Regions from separate parts of the Paenarthrobacter sp. PAE-2 genome, predicted to be linked through region 2. Evidence: riboswitches for the same ligand, from Rfam matches in the RefSeq annotation. Region 2 holds a riboswitch; each other region holds the start of a gene.

Region 1 (7,516 bases), on a different contig from region 2:
CGAAAAAGAGGCTTACCTGCGGCGCCTGAAGCGCATTGAAGGCCAAGTGCGCGGAATTGCCCGGATGGTCGATGAAGACGCCTACTGCATCGACATTCTGACCCAGGTCGCGGCGGTGAACAAGGCGCTGCACGCGGTCAGCCTGGGCCTGCTCGAAGAACATATAGGACATTGCGTGGTGAACGCTGCCGCCGCCTCCGACGAGGCCGGCGAAGTAAAGGTCAAGGAAGCAACAGACGCCATCGGTCGCCTGCTGCGCTGACGACGAAGGAGAGACCGCCATGAGCGTGAAGACAACGATCAACATTTCCGGCATGCACTGCGGCCACTGCGTGGCGTCGGTGACCGAGGAATTGCAGGAGATCGACGGAGTTGCGGGCGCGGATGTGGCGCTGAATAAAGATGGCGTCTCGGTTGCCACCATCACCTCCGCGGCAAAGCTGGACCCCGAACAGATCGGCGCGGCGATAGCCGAAGCAGGCTACGCCGTCGTGGCTGGCGGGTAGGCATGGAGACCGAAATTCTTGCCCCAGGTAGCCGATTCCTCGAGCTCGACATCCGGGGCATGACCTGTGCGTCCTGCGTTTCCCGGGTCGAGCGGAAACTGGGCAAGCTCGAAGGCGTCGACGCCACGGTGAATCTGCCCCTCGAGTCTGCCCGAGTGATCGTCCCGGACACCATCTCCGACCAGCAGATCATCGACACCGTCACTGCCGCCGGATACTCGGCCGCGCTCAAGACCGAACACAGCGCCCCGGAAAACCGGCCGGCCGACATCGAGCCGGCCCAGCAAACCGGGGCCGCCGGGGACGAGTCGGCCGCGGCAAGGGCAGCGGCCGGCAGGAGCCTGCGGCCCCGCCTCTACGTGGCAGCCCTCCTGACCCTCCCGGTCCTGGTGATCTCCATGGTCCCGGCCGCGCAGTTCCCTCACTGGGGCTGGGCAGCCCTGGTCCTCAGCGCGCCGGTGATCAGCTGGGCCGCCTGGCCCTTCCACCGGGCGGCAGCCATCAACGCCCGGCACCTCGCCTCCACCATGGACACCCTGGTATCCATCGGCGTCAGCGCCGCCTTCCTTTTTTCGGCATGGCAGCTTCTGGCCGATCCCTTCATGACCGCACATCCCGGCATGAACATGAGCGTCCACGCACTGTACTTCGAAGTCGCAGCCGTCGTCACAACCTTCCTGCTGCTGGGACGGTATCTGGAAGCCAACGCCAAACAGCGTGCAGGCGACGCCCTGCGCGCGCTGTTGAACCTGGGCGCCAAGGAAGCCACTGTGATCCGGAACGGGGCAGAGTCCCGGGTCCCCGTTGACGGGCTCGTCCCAGGCGACGTGTTCCTCGTCCGACCGGGAGAAAAAATCCCCACCGACGGGTACGTCGTGGAGGGCCGGAGCGCCGTTGATACCTCCCTTATCACCGGTGAAGCCCTGCCTGTCGAGGTCGGCGTGGACGACACGGTGATCGGGGCAACGATCAACACCAACGGTCGGCTGCTGGTCAAAGCCACCCGTGTCGGCAGCGAAACGACTCTTGCCCAGATGGGTCGGCTTGTCAGCCAGGCCCAGAGCGGCAAGGCTGCGATCGCCCGGCTGGCCGACCGGATCAGCGCCGTCTTCGTCCCGGTTGTGCTGGGAATTTCCGCAGCCACCTTCGCCGGATGGTTCTTTGCCACCGGCAATCTGCAGGAGGCCTTCACCGCCGCAGTGGCCGTGCTCGTCATCGCGTGCCCGTGCGCGTTGGGGCTTGCAACACCGACAGCACTGCTGACCGGAACGGGCCGGGGAGCGCAACTGGGCATCCTCATCAAGGGCCCGCAGGTCCTTGAAGACACACGGACCGTGGACACCATCGTGCTGGACAAAACCGGAACGGTCACCAGCGGCAAGCTGTCCGTGTCCGCTGTCCAAAGCCTGAGCGGGACCGGCAGGAACGAGCTGCTCGCCCTGGCCGGGGCAGTGGAAGCAGCAAGCGAACACCCCGTAGCGCACGCCATCGCCCGGGAAGCAAGGACGATAGCGCCGCTGCCAGCGGTAACCGACTTTGTCAGCGCCCCCGGCGGCGGTGTCCGCGGGACCGTTAACGGACACGAAGTCGTCGTCGGACGCTCGGGCTGGCTGCAGGACAACGGCATTAGCGAACCTGCCAGTGGCGGGCAGATGCTGCGGACGCTGGAAGACTCCGGCGCCACGGTGGTCTGGGTCGGCATCGACGCAGAACCGGCAGGACTAATCAGCCTCGCTGACACCGTCAAACCCGGTTCTGCCGCCGCGATCGCCCGGCTGAAGGACCTCGGACTGCGTCCCGTCCTGCTCACAGGCGATAACGCCTCGGCCGCGGGGGCCGTCGCCAAGCAGGTCGGGATCCCGGCCGAGGATGTGCTGGCCGGGATCTTGCCGGAAGGCAAGGTGGCCGCTGTGCGCCAGCTGCAGGGCGCCGGAGCGACAGTGGCCATGGCCGGCGATGGTGTGAATGACGCTGCAGCCCTGGCCCAGGCCGACCTGGGCATCGCCATGGGCAGCGGCACCGACGTGGCTATCGCGGCTGCAGATTTGACAGTCATGGGCAGCGACCTGGGGCAGGTCGCCCAAGCCATCGAGCTGTCCCGCCGCACGCTGGCCACGATCAAGACCAACCTGTTCTGGGCGTTCTTCTACAACGCCGTCGGCATCCCGGTCGCCGCGCTGGGGCTGCTCAACCCGATGATCGCAGGCGCTGCGATGGCCGCCAGCTCAATTCTGGTGGTTACCAATTCGTTGCGGCTGCGCCGCTTCGGGCGCCCGCAATGAGGGAGTAGCCCCCCTTGCGGCAGGGATGCTGAAGGCCGGCGATGCATTGCCCCCAAGGCAGTGCATCGCCGGCCTTCAGTGATCTATGCCCTCTACTTGCCGGCGCGGACGAATGTGACCGCACCCTTGGACGTCATCCAAGTCAGGGGGTGGACGGCGGTTTCGTTCTTGCCGTTCAAGCCGGAGCTGAGGACCTGGCCGTTGCCGACGTAGATCCCGACGTGGCCGGGCTGCATCACCATGTCACCAGGCTGCGGGTCGGTGACGACCGTTCCGTAATTCATGAACTGCATGGGGCCGAGGTCACCGACGGGGATACCCGCAGCGTTCAGGGCGTTCTCCACCAGTCGGGTGCAGTCCTGGATCATGCCGATCTGCGCGTAGGCGGAGGAAAGCATGATGGCATTGATGCCGCCGGCGGCCGGTGCTGCCACGGGGGCGGCAGCCGCAGGAGTAACCGTTACCTGGGCCTTCGCCGGCGCCGCCGCCGGGGTCACGGCAGGTGCAGCGGGCACCTTGGGTGCCTGGGCTGCGACCGGCTTGGGTGCTTCCACGACCGGAGCCGGGGTGGTTTCCACGACGGGACGCTCGAAAGAAATCCGCACTGTGGCGTCCGCGCTCAGCGGCGCCTCAACCTGGCTGGCGACTTCAAGCGTCGAAGCCGGCTCCGCGTCACGCTGGACCGGCGCCTCCGCCGCCTGGGCGGCAATGCCGCTGGTCAGGACAAGCCCGGAAGCTGCGGCAATAACAGCTGCTTGTCGGCCGGCCGCACCGGCATTTCCGGCTACAGACTTGGACAACACCGCAAGGGGACGGGTCTGGACAGGGACCGCGCGATGGCGGCCGTGTGCTTTGCGCACGGGCATGAAAAGGCCTCTCCCACTGCCTGCGAGGTTAGCTGTCGGATTCGGATGGGAGACACCCGGCCGGGACTGGTAGCCAAGGAACCAGGCACGGCTTCACCCCAAGACCTGCCCGAAGCAAGGCCACTGTTGGGTTCCCCGTCTCTGCCGGACGAAAGTTGCGAACGGATCCCGGGCGGCGGCAGAGTTAGGCAAGTCAGCTCGGGAGTGCCGCATTAGGAGAAACCGGCACGGCTCCGACCCTACGTCATAGCAGCAACATTTGTCACATTCCGGTAACGCCGCACGCCGCGCCGCCCCGAAGCCCCTTGCAACCTATACCCCATGGGGGTATACTTTTCGATGTTGTCAGTGAAGTGGTATGTCCCGGCCGGTGCACTGCACCGCCTCTCACAGCCGTTCAACCCCAGCGCCCATAAGTCCTTCGTCAAGGAATGGAAACTGACATGTGTGGAACTGAAATCCGTACCCAGCTGCCGCTTGCCTCATCGGCTACCGGGTGCAGCTGCTGCTCGACCCAAGCCTCCGCTGTCCCCTCCACAGCCGTAACCGGCGCCGTGGAATTCGCGGTGGAGGGTCTGACCTGCGGGCATTGCGTTCAGACCGTCGAGACGGCCGTCTCCTCCCTGGATGGGGTCGAATCGGCCACTGTCGAGCTGGTCCCCGGCGGCCGCTCGCGCCTGCTGGTAGGAGGCAGGGCAGATGCGGCTGACGTGCGCGAGGCCGTCACGGCCGCCGGCTACACATTCGCCGACAACTAGGCATTTCTCCCGGACCTTCCTCCTTCCGGCCCCGGAAGGAGGAGCCGGTCTCGGGCGCGGCACGCCGGACAGGCCCGCCGCCTTAAACACCACCCCGTACCTCAACCGACGTGGGCGCAGTGAAACCGAATGCCGGGCGCGCACGTTGTACCAACACGGCAGGGACTGCCCTGCAGCGCATGCCCGGTAGGCTGGATGTGTCCTGCCCCTGGACTGAGAGGAGGAAGATGCCGTGACCGCAGCATGCCAGCGCCGCTTCACCGCCTTCCTCCTGAGTGCGGGGTTTCTCGTGGCTGCCTTGGCCATCATCGCCGGGATCTTCGGCATGCACGTCATGAACGGCGCCCATCACATGGGTCCCGGCCACAGCATGACGGCAGCCGGGGACGGCGCGGTCGTGCAGCTGCAGACCATGCCGGTCAGCCACTCTCACGAAACGGGGACCGATGCTGCTGCGGAGGCCCCCGCGGTAGTCACCGGTTCATCCTCGTCGGCCTGTGCCCCGGCTGGGTCCTGCCCGGAGATGACGGCCGGTGCGGCTGCCTGCGTCCTGGCTCCGGGAACCACCACTCTCGCCGCCCCGCTTCCGGGAACGGCCCCCTATGAGCTGCCGGATTTCCGTGTCGCCGCCGCAGCGACAAGCACCTATTCCTACTCACCGGACAGCCCCTCCCCCGGTGACCTCAGTATCAGCCGGACGTAAACCTTCCTCAGCGCCGTGCCCTGCACCAGCGCCCGTCCATCGGCAGCGACGAACGGCCCGCCTTTCACCGAGGCTGCCCACCTACCAGGCGTCCCCGCACGCCACTGATACTTTTGAGGACCTGATTTTCATGAACAAGACCCTGACAATTTCTGCTGCCGCCATCGCGGCGGCCATTGCCCTGGCCGGATGCTCCGCCGGGTCCGGAAGCGGAAGCTCCGAGACAAACAGCATGCCCGGAATGAACCACGGCAGCTCCGGGATGATGTCATCCAGCCCCGCCACGGCAACCTCAGCAGCGGCTGCCGAGTTCAACGACGCGGACACCATGTTCGCGCAAATGATGATCCCGCACCACGCCCAGGCTGTGGAAATGAGCGATCTCATGCTCAAGAAGCAGAACATCCCCGCGGCTGTGACCAACCTGGCTACCAAGATCAAGGCAGCCCAGGGCCCGGAAATCGAGAAGATGACCGGATGGCTTCAAAGCTGGGGCAAGCCCACCCAGGCGCCCACCGACATGGCCTCCAGCCACAGCATGGAAGGCATGATGGGCGAGGATGACATGGCCAAACTCGAGGCGGCCCAAGGCACCGAAGCCGCCAAACTGTTCCTGACCCAGATGATCGCCCACCACGAAGGGGCAGTCATGATGGCCAAGACCGAAACCACAGACGGAAAAAACGCCGACGCCGTCCAGCTCAGCAAGGACATCGTCAGCGCCCAGGAAACCGAAATCCAGGAAATGAAAGACCTGCTGGCCACCCTGTAGCCAGCACACCGACGGCGTCGGCCCCTCCCCCAGGGGCCGGCGCCTCCCCTTCATCTTTCCCGGCCAATCTGGCCACCCCTTTTTTGGAGTTCCCGTGCCCCTGACCACAACAACACACCGCCGTTCCCTCGCGGCCCTCGCCGCAACCGCATCCCTGCTGTTGACCCTCTCCGCTTGCTCCCCCGGCACCGCCGGCGCTCCCGGCGCAGCGCCGTCCAAAGCCGCCTCAGCGGTGCCCAGCTCCCACGTCCACGGCCTGAGCGTGAACAGGGAAACCGACCAGGTCCTGCTCGCCACCCATGAAGGACTGTTTGACGTCACCAAGGCACCGGCCACCAAGATCGGTGGCACCAACGACCTGATGGGGTTCACCGCAGCGGCGGACCAGGACGTGTTCTACGCCTCCGGGCATCCCGGTCCCGGTTCCGACCTGCCCAACCCCCTGGGCCTGATCAAAACCGTCGACGGTGGAAAGACCTGGGAGCAGCTCTCCCGCCAGGGCGAATCAGACTTCCACGCCCTGGCCGCCACCAAGTCAGGGATCGTCGCCTTCGACGGAACCCTGCGCACAAGCCCCGACGGAAGAACCTGGTCCGAATCCACCGCCGCCTTCGTTCCCGCCGTGCTGGCCGGCACCCCGGAAAGCGACACCGTTCTGGCCACCACCCGTGACGGGCTCCAGAGATCCACCGATGGCGGAAAGACCTGGACACGGAACACCACGGCACCGGTCATCCAGTTCGCCGCGTTCGCCGGAGGCACGGAAGTCGCCGGCGTCGAACCGAACGGTTCCGTCCACTACTCAGCAGACGCCGGAAGCACATGGACCAAAACAGGCCGGATTGACGGCCAGGTCCAGGCGATCACCGCCGTGGCCGGAGCAGACGGCAAACCATGGATCTGGGCCGCCACGACCGCCGGACTTATCGTCTCCACCGACGGCGGAGCCACGTTCCGCCCCGCTGACGCCGCCTGAGCCAATGGACATCGGTGCGTTCTTCGCCTCCGCCGTCACCTCCGGTGCGCTGCTCATCGCCATCCCATTGGCAATGACAGCAGGGCTTGTATCGTTTCTGTCACCCTGCATCCTGCCCCTGGTCCCCGGCTACCTCGGCTTCGTCTCAGGGCTGACCGACCCCACCCAGCCGAAAAACCGGCGCCGGGTCCTGGCAGGAGTAGGACTCTTCGTGCTCGGATTCGCAGTCGTCTTCACCCTGTACGGGGCCGCTTTCGGGGCGATCGGTTCATGGCTGCTGCGCTGGCAGGACACACTGATGCGCGGCCTGGGGGCAATAGTGATCTTGATGGGCCTGGCTCTTCTGGGATTGGTGCCCTGGCTCCAGCAAACCCGCAAGATCAGCCTCGGCCGACGCACCGGCGTGGCCGGGGCCCCACTGCTCGGGGTGGTGTTCGGACTCGGTTGGACCCCCTGCATGGGACCAACACTTAGTGCCGTCCTGTCGCTCAGTGTCACCACCGGCAGCGCCGGGCGCGGAGCGCTGCTGGCCTTCGCCTACTGCCTGGGACTCGGCATCCCCTTCGTCCTCACCGCCTTGGGACTGGGGTGGGTCAGCAACGCCCTGACCTTCATCCGCAAACACATCCGGGCCGTCAACATCGCCGGAGCCT
Region 2 (7,516 bases):
CGACAGCATCGCACGGTGGCTGGTACCTGGCATCTTGATCGTGGCCGCTCTGATCGCCGGTTACGGTTTGGTGGTCGGGGAACCGGCGCTGTGGTTTGAACGGGCTCTGGTGGTCCTCGTTGCCGCGTCCCCGTGCGCGCTGGCTATTTCTGTTCCGGTCACCGTTGTCGCCTCGGTCGGCGCCGCCAGCCGTATCGGTGTCCTGATCAAGGGTGGCGCCGCGGTGGAATCCTTGGGGCGGATCCGCACGATCGCCCTGGACAAAACGGGCACGCTGACCCGGAACCAGCCGGCAGTCGTCGACGTCGTTTCCGTAGAGGGGTCGACCAATGATCATGTCCTTGCAGTTGCTGCAGGTCTGGAGTCACGCTCGGAGCACCCTTTGGCAAAGGCCATCCTGGCAGCCAACCCCACCCCGCCTCCAGCGGTGGATGTTGAGACCGTGCCCGGTGCCGGCGTCCGGGGTGTCGTGGCGGGCACAACGGCCCGACTAGGCCGCCCGGGCTGGATCGAACCGCAGGCCCTGACCGCGGATGTCACTCGGATGCAGGAAGCCGGGGCCACCGCGGTCCTGGTCGAGGAATCAGGACAGCTCATTGGCGCGATCGCGGTCCGTGATGAGCTTCGTCCCGAAGCCGCCTCGGTCATCCGGGAGCTGACCCGGCACGGCTACGAAACCGTCATGCTTACCGGAGACAACGAAATCACGGCTGCGTCCCTGGGCCGGGAGGCCGGGATCACCGAAGTCCATGCCGGTCTTCGTCCCGAGGACAAGGCCACGATCATCCGTGTGCTGCAGACCCGGCAGCGGACCGCGATGGTCGGTGACGGCGTCAATGATGCGCCCGCCCTGGCCACGGCCGACGTCGGAATCGCCATGGGGGCGATGGGCACTGACGTGGCCATCGAAACCGCCGACGTTGCCTTGATGGGCGAGGACTTGAACCACCTGCCCCAGATGATGCTGCACGCACGCAGGACACGGGCCATCATGCTGCAGAATGTGGGGATGTCCCTGGCCCTGATCGCCGTGCTGATTCCGTTGGCCCTGTTCGGTGTGCTGGGCCTTGCTGCAGTCGTGCTGATCCACGAACTGTTCGAGGTTGTTGTCATCGGCAACGGTATCCGTGCCGGACGGGCCAAGGCTCTTCCGACGGGCACCGCCACACCGTCTTCGTTGAGTAACGCTCCGGTGTCCGCGTGAGCGCAATACACATCCGTCGTTCGCGGACGGGACGGGCTTTTCTGGGATTGGCAGCCCTGGGCTTGGCCGCCATGGACCTGGTGGTCAAGACCCTGGTCGTGGTCACCATGGCCGATGGAAGGACGGCCGACCTTGGACTTTTCAATCTGCGCCTGCATTACAACACCGGGGTCGCCTTCAGCCTCGGCTCGTCGTTGTCGCCCTGGGTTGTCGTGGCAGCGACGGCCGTCATTGTCGCGGGCATTGCCGTGTTCCTGTTCCGCTCGGTCCCCGGATACAACCGTCTGTCCCGGGTCGGGGCCGCCGTGTTGCTCGGCGGTGCGATGGGAAACCTGATCGACCGCTTGGACGGGGCGGGCGTTGTTGACTACCTCCACACCGGCTGGTTCCCTACCTTCAACCTCGCGGATGTGTTTGTTGTCGGCGGGGTCGGCCTGCTGATCCTGGGCTACCTGCGCCCTCCCGCCAAGCCCCGGAGTGGTGACTGATATTCATGGGTATTGGTGACTTCTTCGCTTCCACGGTGGTCTCCGGGGCCCTGGTCATGGCACTGCCGTTGGCCGCTATCGCGGGCCTCGTGTCCTTCCTCTCTCCCTGCATCCTGCCCTTGGTGCCTGGCTACCTCGGCTTCGTCTCGGGGCTCACGGACCCGACCCAGCCCCGCAACAGGCGCCGGGTCCTGGCCGGGGTTGCACTCTTCATCCTCGGATTCGGGGCCGTGTTCACCCTGTACGGGGCGGCGTTCGGGGCCATCGGGTCATGGCTGTTGCGCTGGCAGGATCCACTCATGCGGGTCCTGGGCGTCATTGTGATCCTGATGGGGTTGGTGCTGCTGGGACGGTTCTCCTGGCTGCAGCAGACCCGTAAGTTTCAATTGCCCGGAAGCGGCGGGTTATCCGGCGCTCCGCTGCTGGGTGTGGTGTTCGGGCTGGGCTGGACGCCGTGCATGGGTCCCACACTCAGCGCCGTGCTGAGCCTGAGCGTGACGTCGGCGAACGCCTGGCGCGGGGCGTTGCTGGCGTTCGTGTACTGTCTTGGACTCGGTATCCCGTTCCTGCTGGTCGCGCTGGGCCTGAACTGGGTGTCCAAGGCCCTCGCGGTCATCCGCCGGCACATCCGGGCCGTCAATATCGGCGGTGCCGTCATGCTCATCGTCCTGGGCATCCTGATGGTCTCCGGGATCTGGGTGCAATGGATCTACCAGCTCCAAAACCTCGCCGGAACCTTCCTCATGCCCGTCTAACCCAATGAACACCCCGACACATGCAAAGGCCCCAACCGATGACCCCACACCTCCCACCCAATCCCCGCCCCGCACGCCGCACCGTGCTCGGCCTGGGCGTGGCCGTGATGGCCCTGGCCGGCTGCGGGTCCAAGGACAACCTGGCCCAACAGGCCAACGCCGGAGACAACAAGAACTACATAGCCGGCGACGGTTCGGTCAACGAATACCCTCCCGGGTCCCGCGGGGCCCCCGTCACCTTGGAAGGTGAACTGTTCAGCGGGGAGAAAGTCACCGCACGGGACTGGGAAGGCAAGGTGGTCGTCCTGAACTTCTGGTACGCGGCCTGCGCCCCCTGCCGCGTGGAAGCACCGGACCTGGCAGCCCTGTCGGCGGAGTTCAAAGACCAAGGCGTGCTGTTCTACGGCGTCAACGTCCGCGACGATGCCGCCACGGCCGCGGCCTTCGAACGGACCTTCAACATTGCCTACCCGAGCTTTGATGACAGCGACGGCAGCGTGCTCCTGGCCATGACCGAGTACGTCCCGCCCCGCGCGGTTCCCACGACGCTGGTCCTGGATAAGCAAGGACGCGTCAGCGCCCGCATCCTCGGAGCAACCCAGAAGGGCACACTGAAGGCCCTGATCACCTCAGCCGCGGCCGGAACCTGAACCGGCCACCGCCGGCAACAATGAAGGACACACCCATGTCGACCACCACACCCCTGGCCGGGACTGGCCCCGTCGGGGACACCGCCCCGGCGGCCGCCAGAGACGCCGCACCCGTGCTGATGACCCGCGACAGGCCCCTCGGCTGGCTTCTCGTCGTCACCGGAGCCCTTGGCTGGCTGGCCTCCGGGATCCTGGTCCTGGAGAAACTCCAAAAACTGAGCAACCCCGGGTATGAGACCGTCTGCGACATCAACCCGTGGATCTCCTGCGGCCAGGTCATGCAAACCTGGCAAAGTTCGGTCTTCGGGTTCCCGAACATGTTCATCGGTATCGTGGCGTTCGCCGTCATCATCACCGCCGGCATGGGCCTGCTGTCCGGGGCGGTCTTCGCGCGCTGGTATTGGCTCGGACTCCAAGCCGGTGTCACGCTGGGCTTCGCCTTCGTCATTTGGCTCTGGTCCCAGGCACTGTACGCGATCCACGTCCTGTGCCCGTTCTGCATGGTCGTCTGGGCGGTGATGATTCCGCTGTTCGTTTGGGTCACCGCACGGAACATCACCCACGGCATCATCACCATCCCAGCCCGGGCGGCGCGCGTCGTCGGCGAATCGGGCTGGGTCGTGACCGCTCTGCTCTACGTCGCCGTCGCTGCGAGCATTTTCTTCGCCTTCCTCCACGTCTTCGTGGGCACCCCCGGCCTTTAGCAGCCCCACCCCCCGCTGCGCGGCAGCCATCGAGGGAATCTCCTGTGACGGACAGGGTCCGTCCCGACCAAGGACCACGGCGCATGGAGCAGAAGCAACGCCCGGATCACCACCGTCCCGGACCGCGGCCGGTCCCAGGGCCCAACCGGCCCACCGTCCTCACCGGACTGCGTGATTTCGTCGACTCGATCGCGAACACGTCCCCGGCCCGTCTGGCGTTCACGGTCTTCGTTTTCGTGATTCTGCTCTTTACCGGCCTGCTGTCCTTGCCGGCTTCCTCCGCATCGGGTGAAGCCACGCCCCTGCACCAGGCCATGTTCACCGCAGTGTCAAGCGTCTGCGTCACGGGCCTGACCGTCGTCTCAACAGCCACGCACTGGTCCTTCTTCGGGCAACTGGTCATCCTCATAGGCATCTTCGTGGGTGGTTTGGGTACCTTGACCCTCGCCTCCCTGCTGGCCCTCATGGTCAGCAAGCGGCTTGGCGTCCGCGGCAAACTCATTGCCCAGGAAGCCATGAACAACGCGGGCCGGCTCGGTGAAGTGGGTACCCTCCTGCGGATCGTCATTGTCACGTCCGTGGTGATCGAGGCCGCCCTTGCCCTGGCTCTGATTCCCCGGTTCATGCTCCTGGGCGAACCGTTCTGGCAGTCGGTCTGGCACGGGGTGTTCTACTCGATTTCCTCCTTCAACAACGCCGGCTTCACGCCCCACTCGGACGGCATTGTCCCCTACGAGACAGACCTCTGGATCCTCATCCCGCTCATGCTGGGAGTGTTCCTGGGCAGCCTCGGCTTTCCCGTGGTGATGGTCCTCCAGCAGAACGGCCTGAACTGGAAGAAGTGGAACCTCCACACCAAGCTCACCATCCAGGTGTCCTTCATCCTGCTGCTGGCCGGAACGGTCCTCTGGGCTTTGATGGAGTGGGACAACGTGCGGACCATCGGCACCATGCCGGCCGGCGAGAAGGTTGTCCATTCGCTGTTCGCCTCCGTGATGACACGGTCCGGCGGGTTCAACCTGGTGGACCAGAACCAGCTGGAGCCCACCACCATGCTGCTCACGGATGCGCTCATGTTCGCCGGCGGCGGTTCCGCTTCCACGGCCGGTGGCATCAAAGTGACCACCATTGCCGTCATGTTCCTCGCCATTGTGGCCGAGGCCCGCGGTGACGCCGACGTCAAGGTCTACGGCCGCACCATCCCCCAAGGCACCATGCGGGTGGCCATCTCGGTCATCGTTGCCGGAGCCACCCTGGTTTCCGTTGCAGCTTTCTTGTTGCTTTCCATCAGCGGCGCTTCACTGGACAGGGTGCTCTTTGAAACCATTTCCGCCTTTGCCACCGTGGGACTGAGCACCAACCTCAGTGCCGAGCTGCCGCCGTCGGGCGTTTACGTCCTCACAGCCCTCATGTTCGCCGGCCGGTTGGGCACGGTCACCCTTGCTGCGGGTTTGGCTCTGCGCCAGCGCAGCCAACTGTTCCACTACCCGGAAGAGCGGCCCATCATTGGCTGAGAACCTGACGGCAGACGCCGAAGCCAGGGGTTAGAGCCATCCCTGGGGGTTGACGGTCTGCCCGTTGAGCAGGACCTCAAAGTGCAGGTGGCAGCCGGTGGAGTTTCCGGTGGTCCCGGCCGCTGCGATCCGTTGACCCGCACCGACGGTCGCGCCCACCGCGGTTTCGATGGCGGCCAGGTGGTTGTAGGTGCTTTTGAGTCCGTTGCCGTGGTCGACCACGATCCGGTTTCCGCCGCCATAGGGTGACCAGCCGGCCTCCACAACAGTCCCGGCGCCAGCAGCGAACACAGCGGTTTGGCAGGCCGCGACGAGATCCTGGCCCGTGTGAAGTTCACCGGTTCCGGTGATCGGGCTGGTTCGGATGCCAAACGGCGACGCAATGGACATGCTGGCCAACGGCGCTCCGAGCCGGCCCGAGGAAGCAGCAGGGGACGTACTGGCTGCCTTGGGTGCAGCCACAGCCCCGGCAGCCGCTACCGGCGCCTTCGCGGGCGGGGCCGCCTTGGTGGTGACGCCCGGGCGTTCGAAACTGATCGAGGCCCCCGCCGAGGCCTGCACCGGCGCGGCCGTTGCCGCGGAAGCTGCCACCTGTTCGGTGGTGGCGGTGGGAGCCGGGTTGGCGTGGGCGGCGGTCAGCGCGACGGTGAGGACCGTGGCCACGCCCAGGGTCGTCGCGGCTGTCACCTGTTTGCCCCGGCTCCAGGTCATGCCGCTGGCTGAGGCGTGGCGGGGTGTTCGGGTGGCCGCGGTCCGGGAGGCCGGCAACGCCATGATGGCGGTGGTGGGTTTCCGGCGGCGGCCATGGGGAGATGAAGATGCCACGCAAGGATCCTTTCGATCCGCCTGCGAAGTTAGCTGTCGGGTTCGGGCCAAGGAACAAGCCCGGCCGTGCATCGAGTGCCCTCTGGCCTTCGACGAACGGCTTCACCCCAAGGCAGACTGGCTGCCGGTTCTGGGTCCTCCACCCCCGCCGCGGAAAAAGATCGTTGATCAATGCCACCGGCGGGGTTCAGCGTGCGGCATCAAAGGCTTTTATTACAGAAAAACCTGAATCAATAGTAGCGACAAAGCCCGATCGTTACAATTCCGTGACCAGGGCACTCCATGGCGTGTCACGACCGGCCGGGTGTCCTCGCTCGGGATCCACCATACCTGAAGGGATCTTCAGATGATCAGTCGAGGTGGCCCTCGAGTCCTTCGTGTCCGGCGTCCCGGTCAAAGGCCCAGGGAGTCCAGCAGGGCATCTTCCTCTTCGGCTCCCCGGCGGGCTCGCCGGGGCCGCGTGGAGCGGACTTCCCCCTGGTCTTGACCGTCGGCTTGGTCGTGTTCCTCGGCCCTGATGCGGGCGTGTTGCCGGGCCATGTAGCCGAAGCCGACGAAAGCCAGGACCCCGAAGGTGATCCATTGCAGGGCGTAGGAAAGATTGGATCCTTCCTTCACGGCCGGGGCGGCCAGGGGCTGCGGCACGTTTCCCGGCTGCGGGGATTCGGAGGCCATCAGGCCATAGCTACCGGTCATGAGGGGGTAACCGATTTCCTGCTGGTAGCCGGCCAGGTCGATGCTGGCCAGCTGGCCGGCGGGAGCGTCACGGCCCAGGTCAGGTTCGGCCGGTTTGATCCTCACCACGGCAGCCACCTGCCCTTCCGGTGGGGCGGGCACGCTGTCCGGGTAACCGGGGCGTTGGTTCCCGATCGGCAGCCACCCTCTGTTGATGACGATGGTTTCGCCGGTGGCGAGCCGGAAGGGAACGACGACTTCGTAGCCGGGCGCGGAATTGTTGGGCCGGTTGCGGATGATCCGCTGGTCCCGGGGCAGGTAGCGGCCTTCCACGGCTACGGTCATCCATTTGGCATCGGGTGCGGGATTGTTGAAGTGTGCCCGGGCCTCAGCGAAGGGAACCGGTGGCTTGTCGTAGTTCTCCTGGACCCGGCGGATCTCCGCGACCGCCTGGTTCCGGCGGTCCATTTGCCAGTTTCCCAGGGCAAGGCAGGCCGCGGCGAAGGCCGCGGCGGCCAGGAGGTATCCCGCCCAGCGCCAGGACAGCAGAAAGCGGTAACTCACGGGGCGTCCTCCTGTCCCCAGTGCCGGGTCAGCAGCGAGCGGATGGCTGTTGCTTCCGGGGCCAGCCGGTGGTCCTCGCCACGGGCCAGGAGGCCGTATTCGACCATGGTCCTGCCATCCTCGGTGTTCCCGGCCCG
Region 3 (7,516 bases), on a different contig from region 2:
TCATGCAAACAAGCTGGCCGGTGAGGATGACATTGCTCATGACTCATCCTTGCATCTGCGGACACAGCATCAGGCATTAATCCGTTGAAGGATTCATCACCGGATCCGCGGAGAGGCCATAGCGGGCTTTTACCGCGATTGAGCGGGGCGAATCAAAGTTCATATCCCGCGGTTTCACCCCGCCGCAGGCTTTCGCCGGACTACGTGACATTTGCCGCGCGCTGCCCCGTATGGAAGGTGCGCCGATGCACGGTCCTCCCACCCAGCTTCGCCACGCCTGCGCCAATCAGCAACGTGAGAATGGCCGCGGCGGCGTGGGTGTAGAGCATCAGATCCGCCCCGTGGACGGCGCCGCCACCGGACGCTGCCGCAGGGAGATCCGCGGGGATCTGCCCCGTGCCGTGCAGGTGGTCCAGGGAACCGAGGCCAGGGAAGGAACCACCCAAGGCATCGAAGCCGAAGAACAGCACTTGCTGCGCCGCTCCGGAAATAAGCAGCAGCAAGATGGGGCCGTGGATCCAGTGCGTGATCAGTTGGGCCGCCAAGGCAGACAAAGCCACGAATCCCAGCAGGATGGGGATGGCCGGGGCGCTTCCACCGGAAACAACGTGGGCACCCAGACCCAGGGCAACGGCCACCGGTCCGGCCACCCAGGTCCACTTATTCCGGACAGTGCCCTTTCGCGGAACATCCACAGGAGTCGTGCTCATCGCCATCCTTCCCTCCACAAGGCTATGGGGATGATGTGCCCAACAAAAGGGTTAGCCAAACACAGTTAGCTCAGCAGCGTGTTCACCAGCCGAGCAGCGACCTTGGCGGTACGCCCATCAATGTCGAACTCAGGATTCAGCTCCGCCACATCAAGATGCACAAGCTTCCCGCTGGCGGCCACTTGTTTGCAGACGGCGCTGATCACCGGCAGCGGCACCCCGTACGCGGCCGGAGCGCTGACGCCGGGCGCCACCGCTGCGGGCATCACGTCAAGGTCGATCGTCAAGTAAAGGACGTCGATGCCCGCCAGGAAATCGGCCACGAACGTCTCCACGACCTCCGGCGCGCACGCCTCGTCCAACAAGTACTTCACGCCCAGCCGCTCCGCTGTGTCGAAGAGGGTCCGCGTGTTGTTGGGTTCGGAAATACCGACGACGGCGTACTGCAGTTCGCGGCCAGCGGCGGCTTCTTCCTGGGCCATTTGGAGGAACGGCGTTCCCGAGCTCGGGACGGGCTCGTCGCGCAGGTCAAAGTGGGCGTCAAGATTCAGCACACCCAGCCGTTTGCCGCGGAGCGCTTCGGCGCCGGCCACCCCCAGGTAGCTGGCGAACGCGGTTTCGTGGCCCCCGCCGAGCACAACCGTGAGGTTGCCGGCGTCGATCAGTCCGGAGACGGCACGTCCGGCGCGTGCCTGGCCGTCCTCCAGCTGGTCGCCCTCCACCACCACGTCACCGGCGTCGAACACTTCCCGGTCCAGGTGGAACGCCAGCGGACCCAGCGCCGCACGGATCGCGGCCGGAGCCGCGGCAGCACCCACCCGCCCCTTGTTGCGGCGAACCCCTGCGTCGCTGCAGAAGCCCAGTACGACGGCGGAGCGCACGCCGGCAGCGGCGGTCCCGGCAGCGTGGGGAGCCACAGCCTGCCACCAGCGACGGTGCTCAGGGCCGTCGCCGTCGAAGCGGCCGGTCCATGCGGTGGGGGTGACGTCTACGGCGGGGGCGCTGGTTTCCATGGTTTAAGCACACCGGACCCGGACTGCCAATGCCAGCAGTTCCGGGCCCGGAGTGTCTGAAATACCGGAATGGGGCTACTTCACCCCGAGCAGTTCCTCCACGGTGCCGATGCCGAAGAACAGCAGGAATGCCGCAGCCACGGCCCACATCAAGGGGTGTACCTCGCGGGCGCGGCCCTGGAACGTGCGGATCAGGACGTAGGAGATGAAGCCTGCGCCGAGGCCGTTGGCGATTGAGTAGGTGAACGGCATGAGGGCGATGGTCAGGAACGCCGGGATGCCGACGCCCCAGTCCTGCCAGTCAATCTTGCCCACCTGCGAAACCATCATGAAGCCCACCACAACAAGGGCGGGCGCAACAGCTTCAAACGGGACGAGGTTGATCAACGGCGTGAAGAACATGGCCACCAGGAACAGGACACCTGTGACGATCGAGGCAAGGCCGGTCCGGGCGCCCTCGCCAATGCCGGCGCCGGATTCGACGAAGATCTGGTTGGAGGACACCGAAGCTCCGCCGCCCACAATGGCGCCGAGCGCATCAACCTGGAGAACGCGGTCCACGTTGGGGATGTTGCCGTGCTCATCCACGGTTCCGGCCTCATTGGCCAGGCCCACCATGGTGCCCATGGCGTCGAAGAAGATGCTGAGCAGGATCACGAAGGCCAGCAGGGCGGCACCGATGAAGCCAAGGTGTTCGAAGGCGCCAAAGGGGTTGGCCTTGCCGATCAGGGAGAGGTCCGGAGCGCCCCACTCGGACACCTTGGGCGCCACGAGCGACCAGCCGCGGGGGTTGATGGTGGTGCCGTCGTTGCTCGGGCCGATGTGCAGGGTGAATTCAAGGATCGCAGCCAGCGCGGTGGAGACGATGATGCCGATCAGGATGGCACCGCGTACCTTGCGCACCACCAGCGCGATGGTGAGGACCAGGCCGACCGCGAACACCAGCGTCGGCCAGCCCAGGAGTTTGCCGTCCACGCCCAGGCCCAGCGGAACGGTGGTTCCGGCGGCGTCGGGGATGCGGCGTACGAAGCCGGCGTTGACCAGGCCGATCAGCGCAATGAAGAGACCGATGCCCACCACGATCGCGGTCTTGAGCGCCTCGGGGACGGCCTTGAAGACGGCGGTCCGGAATCCGGTGAGGACGAGGATCAGCATGGTCAGGCCGGAGAGGACCACCAGACCCATCATGTCCGGCCATGTCAGGCCCGGGTGCGAGGCAACAGTGACGGCCACAAACGCGTTGACGCCCAGGCCCGTGGCTACGGCAAAGGGATGCTTGGCCCAGGCACCCATGAGGATGGTCAGGATGCCTGCCACGAAGGCCGTGGTGGCGGCGACGGCCGTGAAGCCCAGCGATGCCCCGCTCGAGTCAGCCCCCGACAGGATGAGGGGGTTCAGGACCACGATGTAGCTCATGGCAAAGAAGGTCGCGAAGCCGCCACGGATTTCCCGCGAATATGTGGATCCACGTTCGGAGATCTTGAAGTAGCGGTCGATTGCAGAACCCTGTTTAAGCATGGATGTCTCCGGGGATCGTGTGAGTGTGCTCTCAAATCCTATGCCCGCCCGTGCGGGGAGACCTGACGATTCGCCTAGTCTGTAAGGAAGCCAACATTAGGAGAAACCGCCCCATGCGCACCATCCGACCGCTCCTGGCCGCCGTCGTTGCTGCCCTCGCCTTCGCCTCGGCGCTGCTTTCCGGGGCCGCCCCGGCATCGGCGCACGACGTCGCAGAATCCACGAGTCCGGCCAGCGGAGCCACGGTGGCGGAAGTTCCGGCGTCGGTCTCCGTCACGTTCAATAACCGGCCACTGGCTATTGGTTCGGGCATGTCGGTGACAGCGGGCGGGGAGAACTGGGCGGACGGCGCCGTGCAAATCATCGACAACCAGGCGGTCCAAAAACTGCGCCCCGGCGCTCCGGCGGGCCAGTACACGGTGGTTTGGCGCGTCGTCAGCTCCGATTCGCACCCCATCGAAGGCACCTTTACGTTCACGGCAACAGCAGGAAGCACGACGTCGGAGGGGGCCACCGCGGGAGCCTCGCCGTCCGCGTCGGGCCAGGCAGGTTCGGGCACGGTTCCGAGTGCGGGAACTGCGGCCCCCGGAACCCCCGTCAGCGAACCGGCTCCGGACGCCTCCCAGCCGTTCCCGTGGAGCATCGTGGCGTTTGCTGCATTAGCTGTTGCGCTCGTTATTTTCCTGGCCGTTACGGCCCGTCGGAAATTGGCTGCCTCCAATGATGCCGAGGGCGATAAATCCGCGGAATGACGGGGTTTTCTACATACCTGCGAAAATCTCGAAAGGGTTACTGCGACACGCTCGACGCGCACTTCTCGTTACTTAAATGTGACTTTGCCGTGATCATCGCGTACGGTAGTACCTGTGCCCGATCCGCATTCGGTGCACTTCCGGCCTGATTGCCTAGCTCTGCCGCAGGTCGGAATCCGTTCGCAGACATACCTACGGCAGAGACGGGGAACCCATTTTAGGCCGCCATTGAGCGCGCCTTGGGGTGAAGCCACGAAGCTTCCGCTGAACAGCGGTCGATAGTGGCCGGGTGACTCCCATCCGAATCCGACAGCTAACCTCGCAGGCATCGGGAGAGGCTTTTTCATGTCTTCACGCATTCTTCGCGGCCGTCGTAAGGCGGACAGCGTACGCCCCAATCCGTTCATCTCCATCTCCAAGGCAGTTGCCAGCAACGCTTCAGGCGCTGGCCGCCAGGCAGCCGTCATCGCTGCAGCTTCGGGTCTTGTCCTGACCGGTTCCATTGCTGCACACGCTGCCGAAACTCCGGCACAGGCTCCGGTCCAGCGGGACTCCAGCCCCGCCACGGTTGCTGAAACCGTTGCCGAAACCCCCAACAAGGTTGTCACTGCCGCAGCAACGGCCACAGTCAACTTCGAGCGTCCCGCTGTTGCTTCCGTAGCAGCACCGGTCATCGAAAAGCCGGCCCCTGTTGTTGAGGCTCCCAAGAAGGCAGCAGCCAAGGCTGCTGCAGCTCCTGCCGCTACCGCCACGGTTGCTGCTTCGGCACCTGCCGCTGCTGCTCCCGCAGCACCTGCCCCGGCACCCGCTGTTGGCGGCGTCAACGCAGCAATGGTTGCCTCGGCTTACGCCCAGATCGGTGTCATGCAGGACTGCACCGCCATGGTCGAAAAGGCCCTCGGCTCCGCAGGTATCCCGGTGGGCGACCTTGCACCCATGCAGTTCATGAACTACGGCAAGGTTGTCAGCGATCCCCAGCCCGGTGACATGATTGTCCAGTCCGGCCACGTTGCCATCTACATCGGCAATGGCCAGGCCATCTCCGGTGGCATCAACGGTAACCAGACCGGCATCCACCCGATCAGCTGGCTGACCGCAACCGGCCCGCTCACGTACGTCCGCGCCGGCGCATAAGCCTTACGCTTCACAAAAAGGCCGGCACCCCCGGAGGCTTTGTCCTCCCGGGGTGCCGGCCTTTTTGGTTTAAAGCTTTTTGGTCTAAGGCCACTGCTTCAAGGGCCCTGTTTCAGGGCTGCCTTGGTGGCGCTGTTGGGGTTGGCCCGGACTTAGGCGATCGCGAGGCCGGGCGCTGCGGGAAGTGCCACCTTCGAAGAGATGGCCTGTCCCACCGCCTTGGCCTGGCGGAGGACTTCCTTGGGGGTTGGCGTGATGAGTTCTCCCACTCCCACCAGATGCATGCCCACCGCGCGCATGGCGGCCACGAGGTTCTGACCAACGGCAATGCCCAGCTCGGCCAGCATTTTGCGCAGCTGGCTCTGTGCGCAACGCGTCACCACAACGTGGTCGGCAAGAAGAATGCCGTGGGCTGTGTGGACGGCCCACTGCCGAGGGGTTGCGAGGGGAGTTTCCGCAGCCGCGAGCAGGTCCAGCCGGACCGCCTTGGTGGTGTTGCGTACATCCAGGTGGTGACTGGCCGCGTAGTTCCGCAGGTGGCGGAGGATCTGGTTCCGTTCCAGCATGGAAGCGGGATCGGCAACCTCGCAACGTTGCAGCATGCCGGTATGCACGGAAGGACCCGTCTGCGCGAGTGGGCCGAAGCCGTCCACCACGATCGAACCCACGCCGTACCGGCTGAGTTCGCTGGCCACGGCGAGGCCTGAGAGTCCGGCTCCGATCACCACCGTGGTGGTTCGCTCCGTGGCGGAATCAGGCATGAGTGACACTGCGTGGTTCCTCCTTGACGTACGTGCCCAAAGGCAGAATTGGACGCTTCCGGTTCCCCAAACGGTCGCAAATAAATGGCCGGTATGTGTTCTGGAACACTCTCTCCGGCCATTCGGTGACTCGAACACTACAGAACTTTTGGGGCGTTGGGTAGCCTTCCTGACAGCGTGTTATTACTTCTTCCCGGAGCGCCCCGGGAGGGCCTTGAAACCGAGCCCGGACCGTTATGCAGATAGCGGAAAAGCCGCCTTGATTCGCTATAAGCAAACGAGAATAGTTGGCATTGGACGAGGAAGTCCCGTGGCTTCCTCGTTCACGGACATTCGCGCACAACATGAGGTGTAACACCCCTACGTGGAACCTCTGGCAGAATGGCCGGAACATCAAGCAGCAGGTGGAGAGGCGGGCCCCAAATGGACCAGCACGGTAGTCACGTTGAACATCCCCGCGGCGGTGACGCGGAAGCAGTAGCACCGGGCGGCATCGTGGTTGGAGTGGACGGCTCCGAACACGGACAATGCGCTTTGGTGTGGGCAGCGCGTGAAGCCGAACGCCGGCAACTTCCCTTGCACATCGTGACCGCTTATTCAGTGCCGATCTTCGCCGCTTCAGGGTTGGACGGCGGATACGCAACGGTGGACGACTCCGTGATCCGGGAAGGCGCCGAAGCCATCGCCAAACAGGCCATGGAGAAGGTTTCCGGCTACAACATCGACGTTGACGCCTCGGTGGAGAACGGGGATGCCGCCGGTGTCCTGCTGGATCTCTCCGCAGAAGCCGCCCTCCTGGTTTCGGGCAGCCGCGGACGCGGTGGATTCGTCGGCCGTCTGCTGGGCTCCGTCAGCAGCGCGCTGCCGGCCCACGCGAAGTGCCCCACAGTGACGGTGCCGTTGTACTGCGCCGACCGCCTGGGCCAGAGCACCGAGGACAAGCACATCAAGGCCGAACACGCGAAGGCCGGTCCCCGCACGGTGGAGAACATCGTTGTAGTTGGCGTTGACGGCTCCGAACAGGCGCGAGTGGCGGTCCTGGAGGCTGCTGAACAGGCAGAACGCATGGGCGCGAAGCTGCGGGTGGTCTGCGCTGTGCCTCAGTACAGCGGCTCACTGGCCTGGGTTCCGGCTCCCTTGGACAGGGATGCGCTGTTCGCGGATATCAAGGTCCAACTGGATGCCGGTGTTGCCTGGCTCCGCAGCCATTTCCCGCATCTCACGGTGGAAACACAGCTGACAGACGGCTCTCCCGTGGACGTCCTGGTGGAGGCCAGCAGGGGAGTGGAACTGGTGGTCCTGGGCACCCGTGGACGCGGCGGGTTCGCCGGAATGCTCCTCGGTTCAACCTCGGACGGCGTGCTGCACCACGCCAAGGGGCCGGTCATGGTGGTCCCGGATCGCGAAGACTCCAGGCTTGCGGACAGGCCCAAGTTCGGCCCCATGCTGGGCAACGACTAGGACCTGACGCTTCACGGCGGCATGGACGGTGAAGCGGCGGAAGGGCCGCAGCAGGGTGGGCAAACCGGGAAGGCTTCAACAGCCGGGTACGGTTTCATCCTTCCGTTGGACCGGATTCGTTCAGACATGCTGGCGGAGGTGGGCGGCAAGGCAGCCAACCTTGGTGA
Region 4 (7,516 bases), on a different contig from region 2:
TCCTCCCCCGCGCAGAACCGTTCGGAGACCAGCTGGCCGGGTTCGGAGATGATGCCCTCGGAGACAAGGAAGCCGGCAACGAGGTCGAAGTCGTCCCCCGGCGTCCGCATGGTCACCGCGAAGGACATCTCCCCCAGCCGGATCTCCAGAGGTTCCTCCACTGCGAGGACGTCTTCCTTGAAGCGGACCGGGTGTTCCAGCGCTTGGGGTGAGCCGTCCAGGACGAACTTATGGATCTTGCGGCGTTGGGTGACGCGTCCCATGGTCAGGCTCCCTTCTCCTGGTTCATGTGTCCATCATGGCAAGCCTGTTGCCTGCTGGCCACTTGGTTCCACCCGCGGGCGTCAAGCGTCGAGCGCGCTCCAGTCGACCGGTCCCTGGGGACCCTTCCGTTGACCTCGCGCAGGCGCCTTGCGCGGCTTTTCCTCCGGCGGCTTTGGCACGGGCAGCGGCTTGCCCCATGGGAGCGCGAACGCCTGCACCAGCTCGCCGAGTTGGACTCCATGCGGCGGCACCACCATGACGCCATCTGCGTTGGCGAGCCCCCGCATCATTCCCGGCCCTGCATGTTGGGCGGGTGAGGCCAGACCGTAGACCAGTTTGAACGGCATCAACCGGGTGCGCCCGGGGTCGGCGTCGATCATGGCACCGGAGGGCACCTCGCCTGTTTCCGGCATGCTGCCATGCCCCAAGGCGGCCAGCAGTGGTCCACCCACCGTGAACAGTGCCATCATGGCGGCCAACGGGTTGCCAGGCAGGCCCAGGACAAACCGTCCATCCGGAAGCTCCGCCAAAACAGCGGGGTGCCCGGGGCGCATGGCGATGCCGTCGATCAGCAGCGTTCCGCCGAGCTCTGCGATCGCTTTCCGGAAGTGGTCGGTACCGGAGCGGCCGGTACCGCCCGTCGTAATAACGACGTCGGCCGGCGGCTCCGCGTCCACGTCCGCCAACCCCGCGGCTTCTTGGGGGACGTCCGGTTCGACGTCCTGCAGGGCGGCGAGCCAATCTTCGTAGCTGTCGCCGACCCTGACCTGCTCCCCCGCTATGCCGCCAAGAAGTTCAACCACCCCGCCAAGCTGCGGACCGAAGGTGTCACGGACCTGGCCCGGGCCGGGCATGCCCTGGTCCACCACTTCGGAACCCGTCAAGAGGAAACGGACCAGCGGCTTGCCGAGCACCTCTACTTCGTCCAGCCCGGCCAAGGCCGCCAGGGCCAAATGGGCGGGATTCAGGACCACCCCGGCCTTGATCAGGACCTCCCCCTCGGCTGCTTCCTCCGCGGCTTTACGGATGTGCTGTCCGTTGCGGGGCTCCCCGGGTTTGGCGGCCCCGCCGAGCGCAAGTACGGGCAGGCCGTCGTCGTCCGTGGTGATGACGCCGCTCTCGCTGCGCAGTACTGCCTTGGCCCCGGGCGGAATGAGTCCGCCGGTAACGATCGGGCTGGCCTGGTGCGGGGCAAGGCGCTGCCCCGGTTCGCTCAGTATCCAGGGTCCGCTGCCGTTGACAGCCCACCCATCCATGGCGGACGAGGCATAGTGGGGCATGTCCTGGAGAGCCAATACATCCGAGGAAAGCGTCCGGCCGAGCGCAGCCCTCAGGGGAACGGGGCTCGCAGGGATGGGTGCAGCAACCTCAAAGGCGCGCTGCCGGGCCTCCTGCCAGGTATGTGCCGCGTGGTGGCCCTGTTCCGGGGCCGCGGTCATTCCGATTCTGCCCCGGGCTCCGGGTATTGCTTGGCCACTTGGCGTGCCAGGCCGAGGGCAGCACTCATGGCCGCGTCGTCGTTGGCTTGCCCGATTCCCCGGGCCATTCCGGCCGCATAGCCGGCAATGAACGTGGTCAGGGGTGCAGCGGGACGCACCACGGAATGCGCCGCAACGCCGGCAACGGCGAGGACCTCGTTGACATCCACCTCGACGCCTTCAAGTTCGAATGCCTGCAGCAGCATGCGGCACCATTCCTCGAGAGTCTCTTCCTGGCTCTTCACGTCCGCCTCCTGCTGTTTGTCTATGCCCAGTACCGCGGCGTCCGCCCACGTGTCCACATCATCCGTGGAACCGCTGGGAACAGGCACCGCCATCACCTTCAGCCTAGCAAGCAGGCGGAACACTGAAGAGTTCGTTAACCCTCCCTCGCCCGATGCCAGGGCCACTTCCCTTTCCATCGCCCGTGTGCTGTAGATCCCCAGCAACGGCTGCTTGCGCCCGTCCGGGGACACGGCCATGGCACCTTCGGTCTCCGGCGTGGCAATCAGCGCAGCCAACAACGCTTGCACACCGCGGGAGGCATGCGGCATGTCGCACGCGAGGACCAGGGTCCAAGGGGCGGCCCCTCGATCCGCAAGGGCAGCCAGTCCTACGGCAATCGCCGCAGCAGGACCGGCGAATACAGGTTCCTCGCGTGCAGTCAGCACGCCGGGCGGCAAGGTGCCGGGATCGGGGCCGACCACCACGGTTGCCGCAGCACCCCGGGCTGCGTCCAGGGCATGCGAAAGCAGGGTGGCGCCGTCGTAGGTCAGCGAAGGTTTGGGCACACCGCCAAGGCGGGTGGCCCTGCCACCCGCCAAGATCACTGCGTTGAACTCCATCCGCCCAGATTACCGGTGCCGCACAGGATTACCGGTGCCGCATAGGGCGGACGCACATCAATCAGGCAGCGGATTCCGGCAAGAGGAACGGATCCCAGTCCGGCGCAGGCTTCTCGAGTTCTTTGATCTGCCACATGGTTCCGGAGGGAACGCCGGGTGTGAAACGGAGTTTCCAACCCATCTCTGCCGGCGTGTGGTCGCTCTTGGCGTTATTGCATTTCAAGCACGCCGCAACCAGGTTTTCCCAGGAATCCGCGCCGCCCCTGGATTTGGGGTGGACGTGGTCTATGGTGTGGGCTGTCTTACCGCAGTAGGCGCAGCGGTGGCCGTCGCGGCGGAGAACTCCGCGCCGGCTGACGGCCGTGATCCTGGTGTACCGCGGCCGGATGTAGCGATTGAGGAGGATCACGGACGGGCGTCCCAGAATCTCCTGCGGCCCGACGACAGGTTCGCCGCCTTCGGCCACTACGCTTGCTTTTCCGGTGAGCACAAGGACCAGCGCCCGGCGGAAGGTAACTACCGCCAGCGGTTCATATCCAGCATTCAGAACGAGTGTGCGCATGCACGTACCTCTTAACGGCCGCACCCGCCAGGGGCACGAGGGCCGGCTGCCCTCTGCATGTACGGGCTGTGGATCGACACCATAAGAGTAAGCACTTATATGCCATATCAACGAATTATCAGTGGAATTAGCTTGTGATGTCGCCCACAGACTCCGGCCTTGCCCCTTAAGACGGAAATACCCCGCAGGTGAGACCTGCGGGGTATTTCCTCAAAGTTCGATCAGCCGTTGACCCGGATGAACACCGGACCGGAGCCGACGTTGACGCTGAACAGAGCAGTGGTGGATCCGTTCCATCCGCCATGCACTGCCATGCCGTTGCCGACGTAGACGGCGATGTGGGCCTGTCCGGCCAGGCCACCGTTGGCGTAGTAGGCGAGGTCGCCCGGCTGGGCTTCCGCTGCGCTGACCGTACGTCCAAGGGAAAGGTAACCCGCAGGCCAGTCATGGAAGTTGATACCCACGGCTGCGAGGGAGTTGGTGACCAACATGGTGCAGTCCTGGGTCACGCCGAGCTGGGCGTAGGCTGCAGCGGCAATGGCCGCACCGAGGCCACTGGAAGCAGCCGGAGCCTTTGCTGCCGGTGCAGCGTTGCTGACTGCCACGGTTGCGCCGCCAGCAGCGTTGGAAGCTGAGGCAGTGGCTTCCTGTGCGGAGCTCTTCGCTTCAGCCTTGGCCGGGGCTTTCTCCACGACGGGCGCGGGCGCCTCGACCGTGGTGACAACCGGGCTCTCGTAGGAGATGGCAACGGTGGAGTCAGCGGCGATGGTGGACTGCACGACGGACTGGATGTCCAGGGAGGTGGTTGAGGTGGACTCGCGATCCACATTGGTATCCGCCGCATTGGCAGCAACGCCACTGGTCAGGACCAAGCCCGAAGCCGCGGCGATGACGGCTGCCTGGCGGCCGACGCCACCGGCGTTCACCGAAACTGCCTTTGCAATCACGGCAAGTGAGCTGGTCTTGGGAGCCTCGGCCCGGTGCCGCGCAACCTTGTTTGCACTGGTCATGATGATCTCTTTTCGTTTCCGCGTGCTGCGGGGAAGCACGCGGGTCATGGGCAGGCCAGCACCCGGGGGGCGCGCTGGCTTACCTGGACGGTTTTTAGCGCAGGGTGAAGAAGGAGGAGGTTCCGGTAGAAGCTACCGAGTGAAGCAGCGTGCCCTGGCTGGGGTTCAGGGCGCTGACCATCATGCCGTTGCCGACGTAAATGCCAACGTGGGCACCGCCGTTCTGCATGACGAGGTCGCCGGGAGCGGGAGTGCTGGTGGGCTTCATGGCGGTCCATGCATTGACGCGGGGGATGCTGATGCCGGCCTGCGCGTAAACCCACTGGGTGAAGCCGGAGCAGTCCCAACCGTTGGGGGTGGTGCCGCCCCAGACGTACGGGTGGCCGATGCCGGTGTACGCGATTGCTGCGAGGCCCGAAGCCGCGGCGCTGGCTGCGGAATCCTTGGAGCCGGCGGACTTGGCGGTGACTGCGCCCTCGCCCTGGCCGGCATTCTGGTTGCCGTTCGCCTGGGAGCGCTGCGTGGTCTGGGAAGCGCGCTGGATCTTGGGGGCTTCCTTGGTAACCACAACGGGGCTCTCAAAGGAAACAGTGGCGGTTGGTTCCGCCGTGACGACGGCGGTAGTCACCAGCTGCTGTGCGCTGGACTCAGCCTTGGAAACGTCAGTATCCGCTGCCTGGGCAGGAAGGCCGACGCTGAGGACCAAGCCCGATGCTGCTGCAAGGACTGCGGCCTGGCGGCCGACGGTTCCGGCATTCGCTGAAACAGCTTTGGAAAGAGTGTTCAACGGGGTAACCGTCTGGGCGCGGTGGCGCGCAGAAGTAGTGCGTGATGACACGAAGGTAGCCTCTCCCAATGCCTGCGAGGTGAGCTGTCGGATTCGGATGGGAGTCATCCGGCCACACGCCGTTGGAAGCGTTTGTGACTTAACCCCAAGGCCCTCTTTCGAAGACCAAAATTGGTTCCCCCGCCCCTGCCAGACGAATTATGCGAACGGACCTTGAGTGGTGGCAGAGCTAGGCAATCCACCCAAGTGCATCGGCCCCCTAAAAAGCCGATGCGCTTTGTACGGTACAACAGTTGAACGCAAATGTCACATTCAGATCACGGGGCGTGTCAAGAATGCGAGAGACGACCATCAACTCGGGTTAGAGCCAGCCCATGGGGTCGACGACTTCGCCGTTGACCTGGACTTCGAAGTGGAGGTGGCAGCCGGTGGAAGCGCCCGTGGTGCCGCTCAAGGCAACGGTGTCTCCGCGATTCACGGTGTCGCCGACCTTGACGTTGAATGACGACAAGTGGTTGTAGGTGGTTTCCAGGCCGTTGCCATGGTCCACCACCACGCGGTTGCCTCCACCGTATTCGTGCCAGCCCGCAAAGGTGACCTTGCCCGCCGCAGCAGCGTGGACTGCCGTGCCGCACTGGGCCACGAAGTCCTGGCCGCGATGGAAATCGCCGCTGCCGCCTGTCAGCGGGCTGATGCGGTAGCCGAACGGTGATGCGGTGCTGAGGGTGTCCAACGGGCTGGCCATGGTGCCCTTGGAGGAGCTGGCCTGGATGCTTCCCACGGACTGGGCGCTCAGCAACTGCTTGAGCTTGCCGTCGGGATCCGCCTTGGTTGCCACCGCGGCGCGGCTGAAGTCGATCTTGGCGGACGCTTCCGCGGAGACCTCTGGCTGGCTCCCGCCGCCCACAGCCAGTGCGGCCTCAGTCTGCCCGGACTCGGACGTGGCCATGACGGGACTCGTTGCAGGCAGGCCGACAGTGAGCGCAAGACCGGTAGCAGCGAGTGCTACGCCGGCCTTCTGCCCTACACCACTGGCTGCTGCGAAATCGGCCACCTGGCGCATCGGGCTCTTACGGCGGCGCACCTGACGCTGGGTGTCGCGGGGCCGGATCTCCGATACTACGCGGGCTGGCCGCAGCTCAGTAGCGGGGCCGGTAGCGCGTCGACGGCCCCTGACGTTCTGCGAAGTCAAACTCTGTTCCTCTCTCAAAAGCCTGCGAAGTTAGCTGTCGGATTCGGATCAGAGAGTGCAAAGACCCGGCCCGCACGCAGCGCTCACGGCACACAGGTATCCCAGGAGGGAATTGCGTAAGTAAGGCACTGCTGCTGCGGACTTCACCCCAAGGCTGCTTCTCTAGGCAGCCGATTGTGGTTCCCCCGCCTCTGCCAGTAGATGTTTAACACCCCTGATCTGCTGGCAGAGCTCGGCTCCAGATCAGGTAACGCTTTGATATCGGCGCTAGTAGATAACTATAGGGGATTAAGGCCCGCGGTAATAAATTCGTTATCTACAGGGCGGTCGTTTTTTGCCCGCTCCCCTTATCACCTATCCGCGGAAACCGCAGGTCACACCGCCGCGCGGCGGCGTGACGTGAGATCAACCACGCCCATGGCAAGGCAAAGGCGCCCACATGGAGTGAACGCCTGCACCTGGCTGGCCTTTCGCTTGCTAGCCGACTGCCACGAATACGTGGGCAGCTACTTCCGGCGGCAGCTCGAGGGCCCCTTCAATCCCCGGCACCCGGACGGAGATATAGTCCCCCACGCGCTCCAGGGAAACGGCCGCACCCGGACGGATGCCGCCCTCGTCCAGCTGGGTCAGGAGTTCGGGCTCGACCTGGATGGGCTCGGCGAGCCGGCTCACCACAACGCGGGAGTCGTCAGCATAACCATCCATTGCCTGCAGGAGGTTGACGTCCGGGCGGAAGGGAGCTTGGACAGCGAGGCCGCCCAGGGCCTCCAGGCCGGGAATCGGGTTCCCGTACGGGGATTGCGTGGGATGCTCCAGCAGTTCATACAGCCTGCGTTCCACGCGTTCGCTCATCACGTGCTCCCAGCGGCACGCTTCGTCATGGACGTACGCCCAGTCCAGGCCTATGACGTCGGCAAGGAGGCGTTCAGCCAAGCGGTGCTTGCGCATCACTTCGGTGGCGCGCTTGCGGCCAACATCCGTGAGCTCCAGGTGCCGGTCATTGGACACCACCACCAGGCCGTCGCGCTCCATGCGTCCGATCGTTTGGGAGACCGTAGGACCGGAGTGGCGCAACCGCTCAGCGATGCGGGCGCGGAGAGCCACGATGTTTTCTTCTTCAAGTTCCAAAATGGTCCGAAGATACATCTCAGTGGTATCGATCAGATCCGTCATCCAGCTCAGCTCTCCTCGAACGCAGTTCTTGCGTAATGTCCACCGTACCGCGTCCGTAGAGGCTGCACGTCCCCCTGCGCCACCCTGTGAACGCGTACCCCAGCCTAGCTTATTTGGAATTACTCTTGATAATTTTCGAAGGGTCACAAAGGTTCCGGGTACCTTGCCTCCACCCCCTTGACGACGGGAACGCGCGCAACCACGT

Evidence for each region. Region 2 has a riboswitch for cyclic di-AMP ahead of OCL88_RS12610 (M23 family metallopeptidase). Riboswitches for the same ligand answer to the same signal wherever they lie in the genome.
Region 1: another riboswitch for cyclic di-AMP. It lies ahead of OCL88_RS12260 (NlpC/P60 family protein); the one in region 2 lies ahead of OCL88_RS12610 (M23 family metallopeptidase).
Region 3: another riboswitch for cyclic di-AMP. It lies ahead of OCL88_RS15645 (NlpC/P60 family protein); the one in region 2 lies ahead of OCL88_RS12610 (M23 family metallopeptidase).
Region 4: another riboswitch for cyclic di-AMP. It lies ahead of OCL88_RS14310 (M23 family metallopeptidase); the one in region 2 lies ahead of OCL88_RS12610 (M23 family metallopeptidase).

The regions. Positions count from the first base shown of each region.
Region 1 is NZ_JAPDNV010000017.1:31,044-38,559, forward strand. It holds gene OCL88_RS12245 (metal-sensitive transcriptional regulator) at 1-262, shown strand, start outside; gene OCL88_RS12250 (heavy-metal-associated domain-containing protein) at 282-506, shown strand; gene OCL88_RS12255 (heavy metal translocating P-type ATPase) at 509-2,788, shown strand; gene OCL88_RS12260 (NlpC/P60 family protein) at 2,881-3,654, opposite strand; cyclic di-AMP (ydaO/yuaA leader) riboswitch at 3,658-3,855, opposite strand; gene OCL88_RS12265 (heavy-metal-associated domain-containing protein) at 4,098-4,412, shown strand; gene OCL88_RS12270 (hypothetical protein) at 4,645-5,115, shown strand; gene OCL88_RS12275 (DUF305 domain-containing protein) at 5,246-5,887, shown strand; gene OCL88_RS12280 (F510_1955 family glycosylhydrolase) at 5,988-6,863, shown strand; gene OCL88_RS12285 (cytochrome c biogenesis CcdA family protein) at 6,868-7,516, shown strand, end outside.
Region 2 is NZ_JAPDNV010000018.1:30,166-37,681, forward strand. It holds gene OCL88_RS12580 (heavy metal translocating P-type ATPase) at 1-1,204, shown strand, start outside; gene lspA (signal peptidase II) at 1,201-1,692, shown strand; gene OCL88_RS12590 (cytochrome c biogenesis CcdA family protein) at 1,698-2,447, shown strand; gene OCL88_RS12595 (TlpA family protein disulfide reductase) at 2,486-3,097, shown strand; gene OCL88_RS12600 (vitamin K epoxide reductase family protein) at 3,133-3,801, shown strand; gene OCL88_RS12605 (TrkH family potassium uptake protein) at 3,885-5,315, shown strand; gene OCL88_RS12610 (M23 family metallopeptidase) at 5,346-6,140, opposite strand; cyclic di-AMP (ydaO/yuaA leader) riboswitch at 6,145-6,343, opposite strand; gene OCL88_RS12615 (SURF1 family protein) at 6,534-7,379, opposite strand; gene OCL88_RS12620 (cytochrome c biogenesis protein ResB) at 7,376-7,516, opposite strand, start outside.
Region 3 is NZ_JAPDNV010000028.1:33,064-40,579, forward strand. It holds gene OCL88_RS15620 (putative quinol monooxygenase) at 1-40, opposite strand, end outside; gene OCL88_RS15625 (hypothetical protein) at 201-710, opposite strand; gene hutG (formimidoylglutamase) at 776-1,723, opposite strand; gene OCL88_RS15635 (NCS2 family permease) at 1,799-3,241, opposite strand; gene OCL88_RS15640 (copper resistance protein CopC) at 3,355-3,993, shown strand; cyclic di-AMP (ydaO/yuaA leader) riboswitch at 4,173-4,335, shown strand; gene OCL88_RS15645 (NlpC/P60 family protein) at 4,339-5,127, shown strand; gene OCL88_RS15650 (FAD-dependent monooxygenase) at 5,280-5,888, opposite strand; gene OCL88_RS15655 (universal stress protein) at 6,312-7,349, shown strand; gene OCL88_RS15660 (PEP/pyruvate-binding domain-containing protein) at 7,371-7,516, shown strand, end outside.
Region 4 is NZ_JAPDNV010000023.1:31,274-38,789, reverse strand. It holds gene fdhD (formate dehydrogenase accessory sulfurtransferase FdhD) at 1-263, opposite strand, end outside; gene OCL88_RS14335 (molybdopterin-binding protein) at 345-1,703, opposite strand; gene OCL88_RS14330 (NTP transferase domain-containing protein) at 1,700-2,587, opposite strand; gene OCL88_RS14325 (HNH endonuclease) at 2,649-3,149, opposite strand; gene OCL88_RS14320 (NlpC/P60 family protein) at 3,371-4,159, opposite strand; gene OCL88_RS14315 (C40 family peptidase) at 4,254-4,997, opposite strand; cyclic di-AMP (ydaO/yuaA leader) riboswitch at 5,002-5,168, opposite strand; gene OCL88_RS14310 (M23 family metallopeptidase) at 5,308-6,138, opposite strand; cyclic di-AMP (ydaO/yuaA leader) riboswitch at 6,143-6,386, opposite strand; gene OCL88_RS14305 (metal-dependent transcriptional regulator) at 6,616-7,311, opposite strand.